DNA from 3 places in the Bacillus sp. T-10(2022) genome. Region 3 is predicted to be linked to each of the others. Evidence: riboswitches for the same ligand, from Rfam matches in the RefSeq annotation. Region 3 holds a riboswitch; each other region holds the start of a gene.
What was found. A riboswitch is a leader RNA that binds a small molecule or an ion and turns the genes downstream of it on or off. The one in region 3 is predicted to bind S-adenosylmethionine.
Positions count from the first base shown of each region.

Region 1: linked by a shared signal. The riboswitch ahead of mtnK (S-methyl-5-thioribose kinase) and the one ahead of OSJ91_RS23110 (methionine ABC transporter ATP-binding protein) in region 3 are both predicted to bind S-adenosylmethionine.
Region 2: linked by a shared signal. The riboswitch ahead of mtnW (2,3-diketo-5-methylthiopentyl-1-phosphate enolase) and the one ahead of OSJ91_RS23110 (methionine ABC transporter ATP-binding protein) in region 3 are both predicted to bind S-adenosylmethionine.

Region 1 covers NZ_CP113518.1:3,301,672-3,307,428, forward strand. Annotated here, with positions in the region: partial or broken gene OSJ91_RS16100 (carbon-nitrogen family hydrolase) at 97-880, shown strand; SAM riboswitch class I at 952-1,105, shown strand; gene mtnK (S-methyl-5-thioribose kinase) at 1,184-2,386, shown strand; gene mtnA (S-methyl-5-thioribose-1-phosphate isomerase) at 2,401-3,447, shown strand; gene OSJ91_RS16115 (LCP family protein) at 3,539-4,429, opposite strand; gene OSJ91_RS16120 (lmo1851 family serine protease) at 4,544-5,757, opposite strand, start outside.
Region 2 covers NZ_CP113518.1:3,295,463-3,301,219, forward strand. Annotated here, with positions in the region: gene OSJ91_RS16070 (CobW family GTP-binding protein) at 1-501, opposite strand, end outside; gene OSJ91_RS16075 (cupin domain-containing protein) at 1,559-2,092, opposite strand; gene OSJ91_RS16080 (methylthioribulose 1-phosphate dehydratase) at 2,117-2,746, opposite strand; gene OSJ91_RS16085 (2-hydroxy-3-keto-5-methylthiopentenyl-1-phosphate phosphatase) at 2,743-3,402, opposite strand; gene mtnW (2,3-diketo-5-methylthiopentyl-1-phosphate enolase) at 3,409-4,641, opposite strand; SAM riboswitch class I at 4,747-4,901, opposite strand; gene OSJ91_RS16095 (aminotransferase class I/II-fold pyridoxal phosphate-dependent enzyme) at 5,033-5,757, opposite strand, start outside.
Region 3 covers NZ_CP113518.1:4,686,464-4,692,220, forward strand. Annotated here, with positions in the region: gene OSJ91_RS23105 (methionine ABC transporter permease) at 1-449, opposite strand, end outside; gene OSJ91_RS23110 (methionine ABC transporter ATP-binding protein) at 463-1,485, opposite strand; SAM riboswitch class I at 1,721-1,832, opposite strand; gene OSJ91_RS23115 (GNAT family N-acetyltransferase) at 1,973-2,440, opposite strand; gene OSJ91_RS23120 (NADPH-dependent FMN reductase) at 2,842-3,387, shown strand; gene OSJ91_RS23125 (glucose 1-dehydrogenase) at 3,456-4,241, opposite strand; gene OSJ91_RS23130 (RhaT/GlcU family sugar-proton symporter) at 4,257-5,111, opposite strand; gene OSJ91_RS23135 (APC family permease) at 5,597-5,757, opposite strand, start outside.

The DNA.
Region 1 (5,757 bases), 1.4 Mb from region 3:
TACACCTTCTCTGAAATTTCTTGAAATTCTAGTCACAAATGATATATGTTTATCATAGTCTTGTAAAGCATTTTTTACATATGGGGGTTTTAAACGATGAAGTGGAAAATAGCTTGTATTCAAATGGATATAGCCATTCGGGCAACCGGATATCAATTTTCAGGTTGCCGAACAATGGTTGGAAAAAGCAGCACGGTCGGAACCCGATATCGTCATTTTACCAGAGCTTTGGACAACCGGATACGACTTAAGCAGGTTAAATGAGATTGCTGATCAAGAGGCCGAAAAAACGATTGAATTTCTTAAAACACAGGCAAGGAAACACGAGATTCACATCGTAGGCGGTTCCATTGCGAAAAAAACGAGCAAGGGAATCTATAACACCATGATCATCATCGATAAACAGGGAAATCTCATAAAAGAATATGATAAGCTTCACTTATTTCAGTTAATGGATGAACATCATTTCCTGAAGCCAGGAGAAAAGGATGGTTTATTTACTCTTGATGAAAAAATATGTGCTGGTTTCATTTGTTATGACATCCGTTTCCCTGAATGGCAGCGAGCCCATACCGCTAAAGGCGCCGAAGTTCTATTCGTTACGGCTGAATGGCCAAAGCCGAGACTCGATCACTGGAGAGCCTTATTGATTAGCCGTGCCATCGAGAACCAAGCCTATGTTGTAGCCGTTAATCGCTCAGGCTCTGATGTCAATAATATATTTGCCGGTCATTCCTTGATAATTGATCCTTGGGGAAATATCATAAGTGAAGCCGGAGAAGGAAACGAACTCCTGACAGGCACCTTGGACTTCAATAAAGTTTCGGATGCACGTAACAAAATACCTGTATTCGAAGATCGTCGTCCTGATTTTTATTAATTTACCCATTGACAAACTATTTAAAAAGTTGATATTATTTTCCCGAAGATTAAAATTTCAGAAAACATTTACTCTTATCAAGAGCAGGCTGAGGGATAAAGGCCCTATGAAGCCCAGCAACCGACTGTAATACCATTGTGAAATGGGGCGGATTCACCGCCGGATTATAAAATCCACAGAGCACGGTGCTAATTCCACCAGAATTCATATTCTGGAAGATAAGAGGTCCGAAGCCAAAACTTCTGCCTCTTTCTATATGAAAGAGGCTTTTTTATTCTTATTTTGAATCCGGAGGGGAAAAGAATGACTCAAAACCATTCAAATTTTAAGAGATTGACAAACGAAACAGCTATAACCCTTGCAAAAAAACTTGGGTTGGTCAATGCGGATGCAAGTTTAACATGTAAAGAAATCGGCGATGGAAACTTAAATTATGTTTTTCATATTACAGACACAGTCACAAATAAAGGAATTATAATTAAACAAGCGGTCCCTTATGCCAAGGTACTTGGCGAAAGCTGGCCGCTGACATTGAAAAGAGCTGCGATTGAGGCGAATGCGTTGATTCATTTCAGAAGTTATTGCCCAGAATTCGTACCGCAAGTCTATTATTCTGATGAACAGCTTGCCATCACGGTCATGGAGGATTTATCGCACTTGAAAATCGTTAGAACAGGATTGATCGAAGGAGATTCATACCCATTGCTTTCTCAGCATATTGGTGAATATGTTGCGAAAACGGCATTTTATACATCCGATTATCATTTAGAACCCTCTGCGAAAAAGGAAGTGGCCCGACATTTCACGAATCCCGAACTCTGCAAAATCACTGAGGTCTTTATTTTCACGGATCCATTTTTTGAGGAACTCCCGGGAGATTTCGAGGTGGAATTGACAGATGCCGCCAAAAATATATGGAATGATAAAGAAGTGATCCTTGAGGTCGCTAAGCTGAAACAAAGCTTTGAAACCGAGCAGGAAGCCTTGCTTCATGGTGATTTACATACTGGAAGTATATTTGCAAGTGAAACTGAAACAAAGGTTATCGATCCGGAATTCGCTTTTTATGGTCCAGTTGGTTTTGACCTTGGTCAATACACCGCCAACCTTCTCTTTCAGGCAGTCACACGTAATAGCGCTGGAAAGGAAGAGATTTTCACACACCTTAATGAATTTTGGAATGCCTTTGAAGAAACTTATTCCGAATTATGGGAAGGCCAAAATAAAAGCCCATTTCGCCATGTGAAAGGTTATCTGCCTTATTTACTGACAAAATTCAAAAAAGATGCATTCGGCTTTGCCGGCTGTGAAATGATTCGGCGAACCATCGGACTTTCCCATGTTGCCGATTTAAATGTCATTGAAGATAAAGAAACAAGGATCGCTGCCAAAACGGCTACATTGGAAATTGGTGCTTTTTTAATTAAAAAACGAGAAGAATTGGATGTTCCAGCTGTAATTGAAGCGTTGAAGCAACGTACACTGCCATCTTATTCAACCATTTAAAAGGAGACCTGCACATGACAAAACTAGCACCATTACCTTATTCGGTACAATGGGCTGATTCCCATATTACATTATTAAATCAACAAGCCCTGCCTTCCATAACTGAATTTATTGAACTTCATTCTGTTGATGATGTATATGACAGCATTTTGACATTAAAAGTTCGCGGTGCCCCAGCAATTGGACTGACGGCAGCATTTGGTGTTGCACTTGGTGCCAAACAGGAAACAACCGCTGAATTAGCGGAATTCAAGAAAAATGTAGCGAGGCATATTGAAAAACTCGCCTCTTCACGGCCAACTGCTGTCAACCTTTTTTGGGCGTTAAGGAGGATGGAAAATACTCTGCAAGCTACGCAAAGCATTTCAACTGCCAAGGAAGCACTTGTATCGGAGGCTAAAGCCATCTTTGCTGAAGATGAAGAAATGTGCAGGAAAATCGGGGAACATGGTTTATCCTTATTCACTAGAGGAGATTCCATTCTAACGCATTGCAACGCTGGGGGAATTGCCACGGCTCGGTATGGCACAGCTTTGGCTCCCTTCCACCTGGCTAAAGAAAAGGACTTTCCGCTAAAAGTGTATGCATGTGAAACCAGGCCTGTCCTGCAAGGGGCGCGTTTGACTGCTTGGGAATTGATGCAAGCGGGGGTGGATGTCACATTAATTTCTGATAATATGGCTGCCCATACGATTCACCAGAAAGGAATAAATGGAATCATCGTCGGTGCCGACAGAATTGCGGCTAATGGAGATACAGCCAATAAAATCGGGACATTGGGATTGGCCATATTAGCCAAGCACTTTGGTATCCCTTTTTACGTGGCCGCACCATCAACCACATTCGACCTTACTCTCGAGTCCGGTACTTCCATCCCGATCGAAGAACGGAATGAAGCGGAAATCACCTTCATTCAAGGTGTTAGGATTGCTCCTGAAAACGTGAAGACTTTCAATCCAGCCTTTGACGTTACACCGAATCATCTAATTACCAGCATCATTACCGAAAATGGCATCATAACACCGGATTTCATTAAAAACATCCCGCTTTTTGTTAAATGATCCAGGTTGCTTTATTGATGATAAAAAACGAGAAGGATTTCGTATCCCTCTCGTTTTTGTGATTATTCTTGCGAGGTCCACAATACAATTTTTATTTTTTGGAAAAGAACTCCTGAAGTGCCTTCTTATTTTTAGTGTAGTCTATTTCCAAAACTGCTCCGGACTGGGGATATATTTCATCTTTAAAGCTTCCTTCCACTGGAACCCTTAAGGTTTCGACGGTGTCCGGTGTATGGAAGACGGCTTTTGGACCCATTTCCATTATTGTTTTCAGTCCAATATCTGTATCCAAGTACGAGAGTCCTTGTTCGATTATATTAGGAAGGGCTGCCATCCCTTCGAAGGACGAGATTTGATTTATAAACGCTGTTTTTAATTGAACCATTACTTCTTGTTGACGCTCAACCCTTCCAAAATCACTTTCATCGTCATGTCTAAAACGGACATATTTCAATATTTCCTCCCCATGTAAAACATTTTTACCGACGCTTGCTTGAATGCTCATATCATCAATGATTTCCTGGTCCACATTCACCGCTACCCCCTCAGGTGCAAGTAAATCGACCATCTTCACGAATCCCTGAAAGTCAATTACCGCTACATGATCGACCTTGACACCAAAGTTTTCCTGTATGGTTTTCTTGAGAAGTTCCCTTCCACCATAATAATAAGCTGCATTTATTTTGTTATATCCTGATTTATTCCCGGGGATTTTCACATAACTATCACGCATAATCGAAGCCAGCTTCAGTTTTTCCTGCTCAGGAAAGTATTTTGCCAGTATAATCGCATCTGATCGAGATTTTTCCTCTCCCCTTGTATCAACACCAATTAACAGAAATGTTTTCACACTTTCCTGGTTCTCTTCTTTGGTTAGTTTTTTTTCCGTACCTGCATTTCCATTTTGTTTGGGTAAAGGGGCATAAGTGCAGCCTGCCAGAATCAAGATCAATAGATTTATGAACAATACCTTTTCTCTCATTACCTCACCTCATCGGAAAATTACCCCTATTCTCTGCCTAATATTGGAATCCTATGCATTAAACGACAAAAAAAGCCTGCCAACGATAATCGCTGACAGGCTATTCGGGCAAAATCATTTATTGATTTCTTTCTTTAATACTTCTACCGCCTTTTTCACTTGTGTGTCATTCTTAAGGATTTTCTCCTGGATGACCTGCATCAATTTCACGGTAGTATCATCTTTAATGGTGCCAGTTTCTTTAATTTTTTGTTCCCTTTGGAATGCTGTGACCGCATTCGTTGTTGCTTCATCAAAGAATCCATCTACCTTACCCGGATCATGTCCCGCTTCCTTCAGCATCTCTTCAGCAGCTTTCACTTCACTCGAAGAATCAGATGCTTTCAATTCCTTATCGGGCGAAATGTACGGAAGGCTGGCATAACCAGGAAGCTTCACAGTAATATCCGGCTTGATCCCTTTTTTATGAATCCAATTGCCTTCAGGAGTCAACCATTTAGCTGCCGTATATTTGAAGTTAGATCCATCTTCAAAGTCTTCGGCAGTCTGCACTGTCCCTTTCCCAAATGACTTGACACCAATCAATGGAATGTCCGCAGATTCACTGACAGCCGCTGCAACGATTTCAGAAGCACTGGCACTTCCGTCATCAATCAACACGACTACCGGGATTTTCAGTTCTCCATCATTCTCCGATTTATAGACTTGTTTTTTCCCGCTGCGCTCCTCAACTTGAAGAACCACTTCCCCATTAGGTATGAACAGGCTTGCCATTTCTATTGCTTGATCAAGCAGTCCCCCCGGGTTTCCCCGCAAATCCAATACGAGACCCTTCATATCCTTCTTCGACATTTCTTCAAGCGCCGTTTTCAGCTCTTGGACTGTATGTTCGGAAAAACTGGTCACTTGAATCTTGGCAACTCCATCATCAAGCATTTCCGCATAAACCGTCTCAATCGGAATTGTGTCCCGTTTAATGGTGAGCTCAATCGGTTCCGACTCACCAGCTCTTGAGATGGATAGATCCACTTTCGTACCCTTCTCGCCCCTGATTTTCAGGACAGCTTCAGAAGAGCTTAGCCCTTCAACGCTTTTACCGTCCACACTTAAAATGATATCATTCGGCTTTACCCCCGCTTTTTCTGCTGGGGACCCTTTTATAGGTGAGACGACCATGATTTGTCCATCCTGCTCCTGAATCTCGGCACCGATTCCTTCAAAAGATGAAGAGATGCTTTCATGGAAACTAGATGCTTCCTTTTTATCCATATAAGCAGAGTAGGGATCATCCAATGATTTGATCATTCCATTAATTGCGCCGTCAACCA
Region 2 (5,757 bases), 1.4 Mb from region 3:
GGCCTCCATCTCACTTACTAAATCGGCTTTATTCAATAATATGAAATCGGCATGGTGGATTTGCTCGGCAAGCAGCTGTCGAAGCTGCGGGGACAGCTCCTCGCGATCGCGCCACCTTAATAAATCGACCACCGTGATAATCCCTTTATACTCCAGCCTTTTGGCGAAAATCGGTGACATGATGCCGTCCAATACTTCAACTGGATGAGCAGCGCCCGTCGTTTCAATATAAACCGCATCCAGGTCATTTTCGGTTAGCAATTCATGAAGCTGAACCTCCAGTTTATCTTGAATTGTGCAGCAGATGCACCCGTCAAACAACTCCTTCAGAGGCACCCCATCACCAATGAGTCCGCTGTCAACCGATACACTGCCGAGCTCATTTAAAAGCACGGCCACTTTTCTGCCCGCGTCACTTTCCTGCTTTAATATATTTCGAAGAAGCGTCGTTTTCCCGCTGCCGAGAAAGCCGCCCAATATGTACACTTCGGTTGTTTTCATTCTTATCTGCTCCTATGATCCGGTTAAATTCGATTCGGTTAAATTTTATCATACTTATCTTACTAAAGCACTTGCCGGATTCACAAAAAAAAACAGCCCGTAAGCTGGTTTCGGACATAGACAAAGTCGAAGAAAAGCGAGTTCGACTGAGGTTTTTTATTTAAAAACGTCCAGTCGATTTCAGAAATCCGCTCCCTTTCCGCCGACTGTCTGCCGAGCCTCCTCGACGAAAGCGTCTGTGGGGTCTCGGCTAGCCAGTTATTCGGCAGGAGTGTCGCAAATTTCTTCAATCCAATGAGGATTAGAGTATAAAACTATTAAGACCGGATTACTATATTCGAGCGTTCGCGAGATTTTTTGACCTTCATCTCACTATTCGGACTCCGAACACCATTTTGTTGCCAAACTGAAATCACGGAGTCCATCTTCGTGGTTACAGACTGTAGGCAAACTCTATGAAAACTCAGTTTGCCTACAGTGTTTTATTTAAAAAGTTCAGTTGATTTCAGAAATCTGCTCTCTTTCCGCCGACTGTCTGACACGCCTCATCGGCGCAAGCTCCTATGGTGTCTCGGCTAGCCAGTTATTCGGCAGGAGTGTCGCAAATTTCTTCAATCCAATGAAGATTAGAGGAAAAAACCATTAAGGATAATCTGGTTGTTTTTAAATCATGGTTCGAGATGAGACCATTCCGAACGCTTTTGACTGCAAAATGAAACAAGCCGGATGGCTTGTTTCAGAATGAAGATAAACTCGAAGAAAAGCGAGTTCGACTGCAGTTTTTTATTTAATAATGTCCAGTCGATTTCAGAAATCCGTTCCCTTTCCGCCGACTGCCTGCCAAGCCTCTTCGGCGCAAGCGCCTGTGGTGTCTTTTCTAGCCAGTTATTCGGCAGGAGTGTCGCAAATTTCTTCAATCCAATAAGGATTACAGGAAAAAACCATTAAGGATAATCTGGTCTTGTTTTTTAAAATCCTGGTTAGGGATGAGACCATTCCGACTTCCCTTTTGTCGACAAATTGAACCAAGCCCTTAAGCTGGTTTTTCAACATTGATTCATGCTTGAACTTCGTCTTTTTCGTAAATCGGCACCCATCCTGCCGCTGTAACGAAAATGCGGACAGCAACAGTTTTCCTATCTTCTGCAAGCGTAAAATAATGTCTTGTTGATTCTGGTACACTAATAAGATCACCTGGATTAAGGCGCACATCAAACCACTGTTTATCCTTGCCTTCGATGGCAAAGATACTCGTTCCGCCTGCTATGAAACGCACTTCATCATCTTCATGGTGATGTTCCTGCTTAAAGTTTTCAAGCATTTGATCCAAGTTCGGATTCGCATCGGATAATGTGATGATATCATGCGCTTTATAGCCTCTTCTTTCGGAGATTTCCGCTATCTCTGATTGGAATGCTACAAGGATTTCCTCCTTGTCAGCATCTGTTAGATCGTATTTTTCCACGAGATGGGCCGGTAATTTAGAAATGTCCCACTGCTCATAAATAACCCCTTGTGTTTCTAAAAATCCTTTTACCTGTTCACCGTTTTCAATAACCTCGTTTGTTTCATGGAATCTGATCGTCGCCATCATTCATTCCTCCTCTATGAGTGTTTATCTTAAAGAACCTGCAAACGCCTTTTGTTGATTAAGCAACAGTTGATATTGAAATAAAAATTCGCAAGCTTCAAGTATTCTCTTTGCTTCGAGTCCGCTTTTACCCCAAACCGTAATACCATGATTGCGGATCAGCACGGCGCCAGAGTCTTCTTCGACATGTGGCTCGAACTTATCGGATAACAGCGGAATGTCAGCATGATTATATATGATTGGAATCCGAAGTTCCGAATCTTCATCCCACCGACCGGTTGCTTTAATGATTTCATGATTACGAAAAGAAACTTGGCCTTCATCTCCGTACAATTCGGATATCACATTATTTTCAACTGTATGGACATGGAGTACACAGTTCGCATTCGTTTTCCGGTAAATGACTGTATGAAGTAAAGTTTCGGCCGATGGTCTTAGGTTCGTTTCTTCAACTGGCTTTCCTTTTAAATCCACCAGTAAAAAGTCCGAATCCGATTGCTTCCTTTTATCCTTACCGCTTGCCGTAATATAAAAGAAAGGGCTTTTGGGCTCCCGAATGGACAAGTTCCCGCTAGTTCCCATAAACCAATCCCTTTCGGCCAGTTCAGCTTTAATGTCTGCCAGCTCCTGCCATTCTTTAGAATGATTGTTCACGCTTTAACCACCTTCTGCTGCTTTAAAATATCAATTACATCAAAAAACGTTTCAAATCCTTGATGTGGAATCCCTTCCCTATCGCATTTTTCAAGCAGTATGTCACGGGCTATGACAAAATCGGCCTGTTTTGCAGCTTCAAAATCCGTTACCGAATCTCCAATAACGAATTTAAAATCTTCCGCACCCGTAATTTCCCTCATAATGGATGGCTTGCAGCAACCGCAATCATTATTACATTGATCATCACAAGTATGTGGCCACTCAATATAAATCTTTTCCTTATCAAAAAATGCATGGTTGCAATAAACGGACTCTGTTGGCAAGATATCATTTAAAAGCGGTGCAATGAAAAAATCCATGCCCCCGCTTACAATATATAAAGGGATGTTGGCTTGTTTCGTATACTCAACGAATTCATAAAACCCTGGACGAATGCCGGCCGTCTTTCTTACATATTGGATGATGTCATCCTTCAAGCCGCTATCAAGCAGGGAAAACATATCCCCTACTCCTGAAGATATACTGATTTTTTGCTGAAGGACACCGTCTTTCAACGCTTCCCATTCCGGAGGCGCAAATTTCTTCATGATTGAAATGATATTATCCGTGTTGGTGATCGTTCCGTCAAAATCACAAAAGATGATCGGTTTCATTATTTCTTATAGGCCTCCCCATAACACAAGAGCTTTTTTTAGTGTTTCATTCTCAAGCGCCGCTTCAGATAGGTCCTTTCCTGCCAGTACGGCTTCTACAGCAGAACGGAAAGCCTTTGCCCCGCCCTCTGCTCCATCAGGATGCCCGTGAATTCCACCTCCGGCATTAATCACACTATCGATTCCAAAATCCTTGATTAGGTCCGGAACCATGCCCGGATGAATGCCAGCAGAAGGAACAGGGAAAGCTTTTTTCCATGAAAGTTCATCTTTTGTCAGAGCTTCAGCAATCGCCAAGGTTTCCTTTTTTTCAAGTGCGACACTTCCATAAGGGGATGGGAACAAGGATAAATCCGCACCTGATAACCTTACTAATTTACCAAGCAATAATGGATAGCCGACCCCATAAAATGATGAAGCTGCCAATGCCCCGCTATATGCGGGGTGCGCCATGATCGGCAGCTTGATACGATCATGTTCACTCAAGGCCTGCAATACATCCAAACCATATGTATGAACGTTGAACAACAAGGCATCTGCCCCTGCATCAGCTGCTTGCTCTGCTTTATCCAATAATTCAAATGTTTTCCCTGATAGATTGACAGCATATAAAGTTCGGTGGCCAGTGGTTTCATAGACTTCATTCAATATTCTTTTTCCCGTTTTTATTCTATCGAAAAATGGAGTCAGGTCCTGGTCGAAGAGGATCTCATCATCTTTAACTAGGTCGACACCTCCTAATGCTTGTTGCCTCAGTTGCTCATTATGGAATGTTAGGTCTCTTCCTAATACACCTTTAAAGATGCTCATCACCAGGGGCCGGTTATATACGCCAACCTTTTCCCTAATGCCTTCAATGCCAAATTGCGGCCCTGGAAAGGCTTTTTGAATATCACCGACAAAATCCAAGTCGATAAGTTTTATTTCTCCATCCAATGAAAGTTTGCCGAAGACCGTCGTGAGGATTGCAGGTAAATCATTGGAGAAATTCCTTGCCGGATAGGCAATTTTAATAAGCGAACGGTATACTTTACGATTAAAGTAGCTGTTTGCCCTCTCTTCTTCAGAAAGTGGTGTCACCGATACGACGCGTCCCTTATGTTTTTCCAGTTGTTTCTGGACCAAATGGGGCAGGTCCGTCCATGTTCCGACAGTCAATCCCAAGGCAATGCTCTCTGCTTTTTTCTCATGATTTCCCTTAGAATCATGAATTAAATATGTAGCGACTATCTCGCTCATTTGATCACTCCTATATCACGTTAGTAAACTCTCGATGTCATTAACCTGAACTGGTCTCAAAATGGAAAAAGCCCCTTCATAAAGAAGAGGCTTTAAAAAGCCATCTTCTTATCTCCCAGCCATTGGCTGCAAGAATTAGCACCGTGCCTTGTGGATTTCAAGAAAAATCCGGCGAAGAATTCCGCCCCATTTTACAATGGAATTACGGTCGGTTGCTGGGGCTTCATAGGGCTAGTCCCTCCACCTGCTCAAAATAAGAAAACGCTGATATATAAATTTGCATCCAAGTATCGAAAGATTAAGAATTTATTTTGTATTCTGACAGGTAATCCCTACTTTGTCAATAAGTTTTAACTATTTAAGGGTGAATTAATCGGATATATCATTGTGGTTAAAATAATTTTAATCTACTTATCCGTTCCACAGCCTCTTTCAGCCGATCTTCCGAAGTCAGCAGCCCTACCCTGACGTATCCTTCGCCAAATTCACCGAATCCATTTCCTGCGGCAACAGCAACGTGGGCATGCGTTAATAAATAGTCTGCAAAACGCTCGGACGTAAAACCTTTAGGTACTTTGAGCCAGGCAAAAAATGATGCCGCAGGAGCTTTGACATCCCAGCCGATTGCCCTCAATCCCTCAATGAAAACATTCCTTCGCCCCTCGTACATCTGCACTAACTGCTCTACACAGCTCTGCGAGTCAAGCAAAGCGCTTGCCGCAGCTTCTTGTATCGCCGGGAAGAGACTCACATAAAGATGGTCTTGTAATAGTTCAAGAGCTTCTATGACACTCTTATTCCCCACTGCGAAGCCGACTCTCCACCCTGCCATATTGTATGTTTTCGATAGTGTGTATATTTCTATTCCTATTTCCTTCGCTCCCTCTGACTGGAGATAGCTTACCGGTTTTTTACCGTCGAATCCTATCGCTCCATAAGCGAAGTCGTGGACCACACAAATTGAATGCTCTTTTGCAAAAGAGACGGTCTCATCAAAGAAACTTTCAGTTGCAGAAGCACCTGTGGGATTGTTCGGATAGTTCAAGAACATCATTTTCGCTTTATCAAGTACTTCTTTATGTATGTCACTGTATTTTGGAAGAAAATCATTTTCTT
Region 3 (5,757 bases):
GTAAATGTTAGGATCAACGAACTAAGTCCCTCGGGAATCAAAAAGCGATAAATGATTTGCCATGTCGTCGCACCCATCGCCTGAGCGGCCTCGATGATCCCTTTGTCCACTTCCAACAGGGAGTTCTCAACAAGCCGGGCAATATAAGGAGCCGCGTAAAAGATTAGCGGAACAATGGCCGCATTCATTCCGATCGCACTGCCTACAATCATTCTGGTAAGCGGAATAACTGCTACAAGCAAGATGATGAAAGGAACCGACCGCAATATATTGATGATCGGGTTCAATACATTAAAAATCCATTTATTCTCCAGGATGTGACCCTTTCTTGTAATGACAAGCAGGATACCGAGCGGAAGCCCGATCAATCCGGAAAACACCAATGAAATGGCTACCATATAAAGTGTGTCACCGAAAGCTGTCAACAACTGCTCTGCTGTAATTTCCATTCCCCAAAGCGTATTACCCATTTATCTGCACCTCCTGGACGAGAATCCCCTCATCTTTAATATATTGATAAGCCTTATCCACCTCATTTTTGTTCCCTGTCACTTCGATGATCAAATTCCCGAAAGGCGTTTCCTGAATTTCAGAAATATTGGCTGATAAAACACTTAAATGAACGTCATATTTCTTCGAGATCGTTGAAAGTAAAGGAGTACCCGAAGTAGTCCCAATAAAATTAATTTTCCAAATAATCGGGATATGGGATCCTATGCTTTTTAGGAAACTTTGTGGAATTTCGTCATGTATGACCGTTCTCACGAAGTTTTTTGCAATATCCGTTTGCGGCTTCGCAAACACTTCGAAAACCGAACCTTGTTCAACGACGCATCCGCCCTCCATGACCGCTACCTTATTGCAAATTTCCCTGATGACAGACATCTCATGAGTGATTAGCAGAATGGTAATATTGTATTCTTTATTAATTTTCTTTAAGAGCTGCAGAACGGCACTCGTTGTTTGTGGATCCAATGCCGACGTAGCTTCATCACACAATAAGATCGATGGATTCGTAGCCAAAGCTCTCGCAATGCCGATCCGCTGCTTTTGACCTCCCGATAATTGATCCGGATAACTCTTCGCCTTGCTCGATAAGCCAACGAACTCCAACAGCTCGCCTACACGGTTTTTGATTTCCTTAGCCGGAGTTCCCGATAAAACCAGCGGCATAGCAATGTTATCAAAAACAGTCTTGGAGTTTAGCAAGTTGAAATGCTGAAAAATCATCCCGATTTTTTTCTTTTCTACCCGTAATTCCTTCTGGCTTAATTTGATTAAATCCTTGCCCCCAACAATCACCGAACCATCTGAAGGATCTTCAAGCAAGTTGACCAGCCTGATCAACGTACTCTTTCCGGCCCCGCTATAACCGACTACACCGAATATATCCCCCTTTTCCACTGTCAAATTAATGCCCTTCAAAGCCTCGACAGTCTGTTTCTTTGTTTGATAAACCTTTTTAACATTTTGAAACTCAATCATCCAATCTCCCCCATGTTGTTTATTTGTACGAATTCATTATCCAGTGAGAAGAGCTTTGCAAAGTTTCATAATGATAGGGTTAAATTCGAAACTCACGAGTAATTGCACCAATTCTCCAAATAACCATATACATTTTGAATAAACAAAAGAGGCCTCTTCCGTCGTCAGACAGAAGAGGCCTCTTTTAGACATAAAAAAGAGTAAACTCTTAATTTAATTATCTAAGAAAAGCTCCTTCTTATCTTTCAAACTTTCGTCCGTTGGAATTAGCACAGTATTTTTACAAAAGTAAAAACCCGCTGCCGAGGTATCATAGGGCCAAGTCCCTCCACATCTCTTGATAAGAATTAACGTTATATTTAATTATGTCCTTCACTATATATTCTAATTTCTCTAAAGTCAACCATATTTTTCACCGTTTAAAATATTTTCACAGTATAGTGAATTGATAATTTTTAATTATATTAATATAATTAAAAATTATATTTTATATTGATTTGCTCATTCTCCATACAAGGTGTTTTTGACTTTCCTCCCTTATCTTCATCATGCCTGAATTCGTATATAAACGAATCGCCCTTTGATTATCCGGAGAAACCCTTAAATGGTATTCGGATACATTAAATTGCCTGAAAAAGTTTTCTGCATAGCGAACCAATTCCTTGCCAAGGCCTTTACTGCGATATTCGGGAATAAGATAAAATAGATCTACATAGCCGATCTCAGTTCCTTCATACCCCCGAATTCGAAGTTCCATTTGTCCAATCGGTACTTGGTCATTTTCAAGGATCACCTGTCCCCCAGGAAATTTGCGGACCCTTTCTTCCATTCGTTGCAGATATGTATTTTCATCTCCAAAACCAGCTTCAGTTCCAAAACTTACAACAAAGGAATCTTTCCTGAATTTAACGATAATATCTTTGTCTTTGTCCGTATCAATGGTCCGAAAGATCAACTTTACCCACCCCTATTATTTTAGTGAAATAGTTATCAAGCAAATAAACTCATTTTACTTACACTTTTTATGATATTTCATTATTTACTTTTACAAGCGTCTTATTTCATTTTTTCTGAAAGGATTTTGCCTTAATCCCTATAGGAATGGCCATAATATTAAATTAAAAACAAATGCAATATTGTTGGGAGAGGTCTAGTAATGGGGATTGGGTAGGCACATATAATTTTTGAGTCTAACTTTGCAGGGTATGAATGTTCGAGAGGAATTTTGTTTATTCAGCTCCAACTCAACTTTTTCCCAAGCATCCTTTTTCCCTTTCATTTATATTCCAATTATAATAGGTAAGTGGAACATATTTACATGATTATCCATTATAAAAATCATTGGAGGTATTGAAGATGAAAGTTGTTGCAATAGTGGGAAGTATCCGTAAAGAGTCTTACAACCTTAAGCTTGCCAAATATATTCAATCTAGATATCAAGATCGGTTCGATCTCGAAATCTTGAACATTCGGGATTTACCTTTTTATGATCAAGATATTGAAAATGACCCTCCATTAGTTGTAAAAGAATTTAAAAGTAAAGTGGCCGAAGCAGATGCAGTCTTGTGGGTAACACCTGAATACAACGGTACGATTCCAGGAGTATTGGGCAATGCAATCGATTGGTTATCACGTGTCGATAAAGTCTTGATCGGAAAACCATCATGGATCATGGGTGCGTCAATGGGGCAATTAGGAACGGTTAAAGCTCAATTGCATTTGCGTGAAATCTTATTCGCAATAGGCATCTCCTCCCCACTCCTTCCCGGGAATGAAGTATATGTTGGTGCAGTGCATGACAAAATCGATAACGAAGGCAAACTTACACATGAGTCGACTGTCCATTTTATCGATACGGTCGTCGATAATTTCATTAGCTGGTATAATCATCATACTCGTTAATGCTTTTAAAACAAGAATCCCAGCAGGATTAAACCTGCTGGGATTCTTGTTGCATCATAAAACAAAATTCATCCTCTTCCAGCTTGGAACGCTGGGTATTTTGTCATTCCGCCGTCAGCGAAAAGAGTGATACCCGTTACATAACTGGACTCTGAAGATGCCAGCCATGCAGCAACCGCAGCAATTTCTTCAGGCTTTCCGATATACCCCATCGGAATCATGCTTTCAAGATCCTTTTTCTTTTCGGGATCTTCAAGCTTGTCTGCATTTATTGGTGTGGCGATGGCTCCAGGACCAATGCTGTTCACACGGATCCCTTTTGGTGCATATTCAAGAGCCAGGGTTTCCGTAAGCAGCTTCACCCCGCCCTTGCTTGCCGCATAGTGAACGAATAAAGGCCAGGGTATCATCTCATGTACACTGGACATATTTATAACATTCCCTTTAATGTCGTTCTCGACAAAATACTTGATAGCTTCACGGCAGCCTAAGAAATTTCCCGTTAAGTTGGTATTGATTACCCTATTCCAGTCGCTTAACGGCATCTCGTGAGACGGAACCGGATTTTCAATTCCTGCATTATTGATGAATATATCGAGTTTCCCGAAATTCTTTATCGCTGATTGAACAAGGTTAATCACATCTTCTTCAACGGTGACATCGCCTTTTACTGCAATAGCTTCCCCGCCATTTGTTTTGATTTCCTCCATTACACTATCCGCTTCCTCTGATTTAGTGCGATAATTAACCACGACCTTTGCCTTTTCCTTAGCAAAGCGAATGGCCATCGCTTTTCCTAAACCAGTGGATGAACCGGTTATAACAACGACCTTACCTTCTAAATCTGTATACATATAATCACCCTCCACTTAACTTTTTGCCATTCCGAGCATAATCCCAGCTATGATGATCAAGATAATTCCGATTATGATTCCAATTAGTTGGCGCTTCGTTTTCTTTTCACGTAAAATGATGATCCCGCCAAGAGTTGAGATGACAATGCCCATTTGCGAAAGGGAAAAACTAGTGGCCACTCCCACACGTGGCTGGGATATGAATAAAAACATGTTCCCTGCAGCCCATATCAATCCCGGAATGATATTGCGAATCGTATATTTGTTAAACGGTTTATGTTTAAAAGTCAATAACAGACCGCCTATCACCATCCCTATCGCTTGAGGGAACAACGCTGACCACCCATCAACATCAAAAAGACGGGCCACGACCACATAAACCAAATAACCGAATGTCGAGATGAGGAGAATAACAATTCCTTTCTTCAAGTTTCCCGATTTGCCCTCTTTTGATTCTTTATCCTCCAGTGAGGTCAAGACAATTCCTATAATAATGAAGACTAATGCCAAGACGCCTAAAATGATTGCTTTCATTGTTGACCATTCGTTAAAAACGATGACCCCGAATAAAGTCGTTGAAATGAGCTGCATTCCAGTAGATATCGGCATTGTTTTGGATACTCCCATTAAATCAATGCTCTTAAGCTGATTAGCTTGTCCAACGGCCCAAAACAATCCAGAAACAACTCCGACTCCAAACACTAGCAATGACAACTTAATATCGGCAAAAATATAAACACCTATTGAAAAAATCAATGCGCCAATCGTTGTACCCAGTGTTTGACTATAGGGCCCACCCCCGAGTTTCACATTAAATAAAACGATGCTTCCCCAGAATATTGCCGGCAAGAGAGCTAATAATATATCCATATTCAACCCCCATATATGTAAGTTCAAAACTAAGCAAGTAAATTTCATTTTGTCTTTTTAATATGTTCGCTTTATTTGAATTGACCCTTGGTAATTTTATGAAGTGTTTTTGCAAAAATAGTTTTCAACACAAAAAGGGCTTCCGATGCTGATAAATATCGGGAGCGTTAGTTGGAGTAAACACAGCAGTACTGCTGTCTGGATTATAAAAAAAAGCAAACCTTATGCAGGTTTGCTTCCAGTTTTGTTGACAAAAGGGGGTCTATCTAAAATTTTAAACATAGTTGATTGGAGCGGGTGTACGAGACTCCTGCGGGAATAGCGAGTCCAAGGGAGACCCCACAGGCGCAAGTGCGCCGAGGAGGCTCCCGGACCGCCCGCGGAAAGCGAGTGCCTGGAGAGGAAATCAACGTCCAAATTTGTACAAGCAAAAAAAACTGTAGACAAACCTTATGTAGGTTTGCTTCCAATTATAGATATGGAACTTATTTCTTCAAATGATATGGCACTGTCGTAACAACCACATTTCTTTTATAAAGTAAGTAGGCGCGGATCAGTAAACTTGATTGGTTATGAAGTATATTGTGCCAGCCCTTCTTCGGAATGAATTGGGGGATGATCACCGTAACTTTATAATTGGATTCAC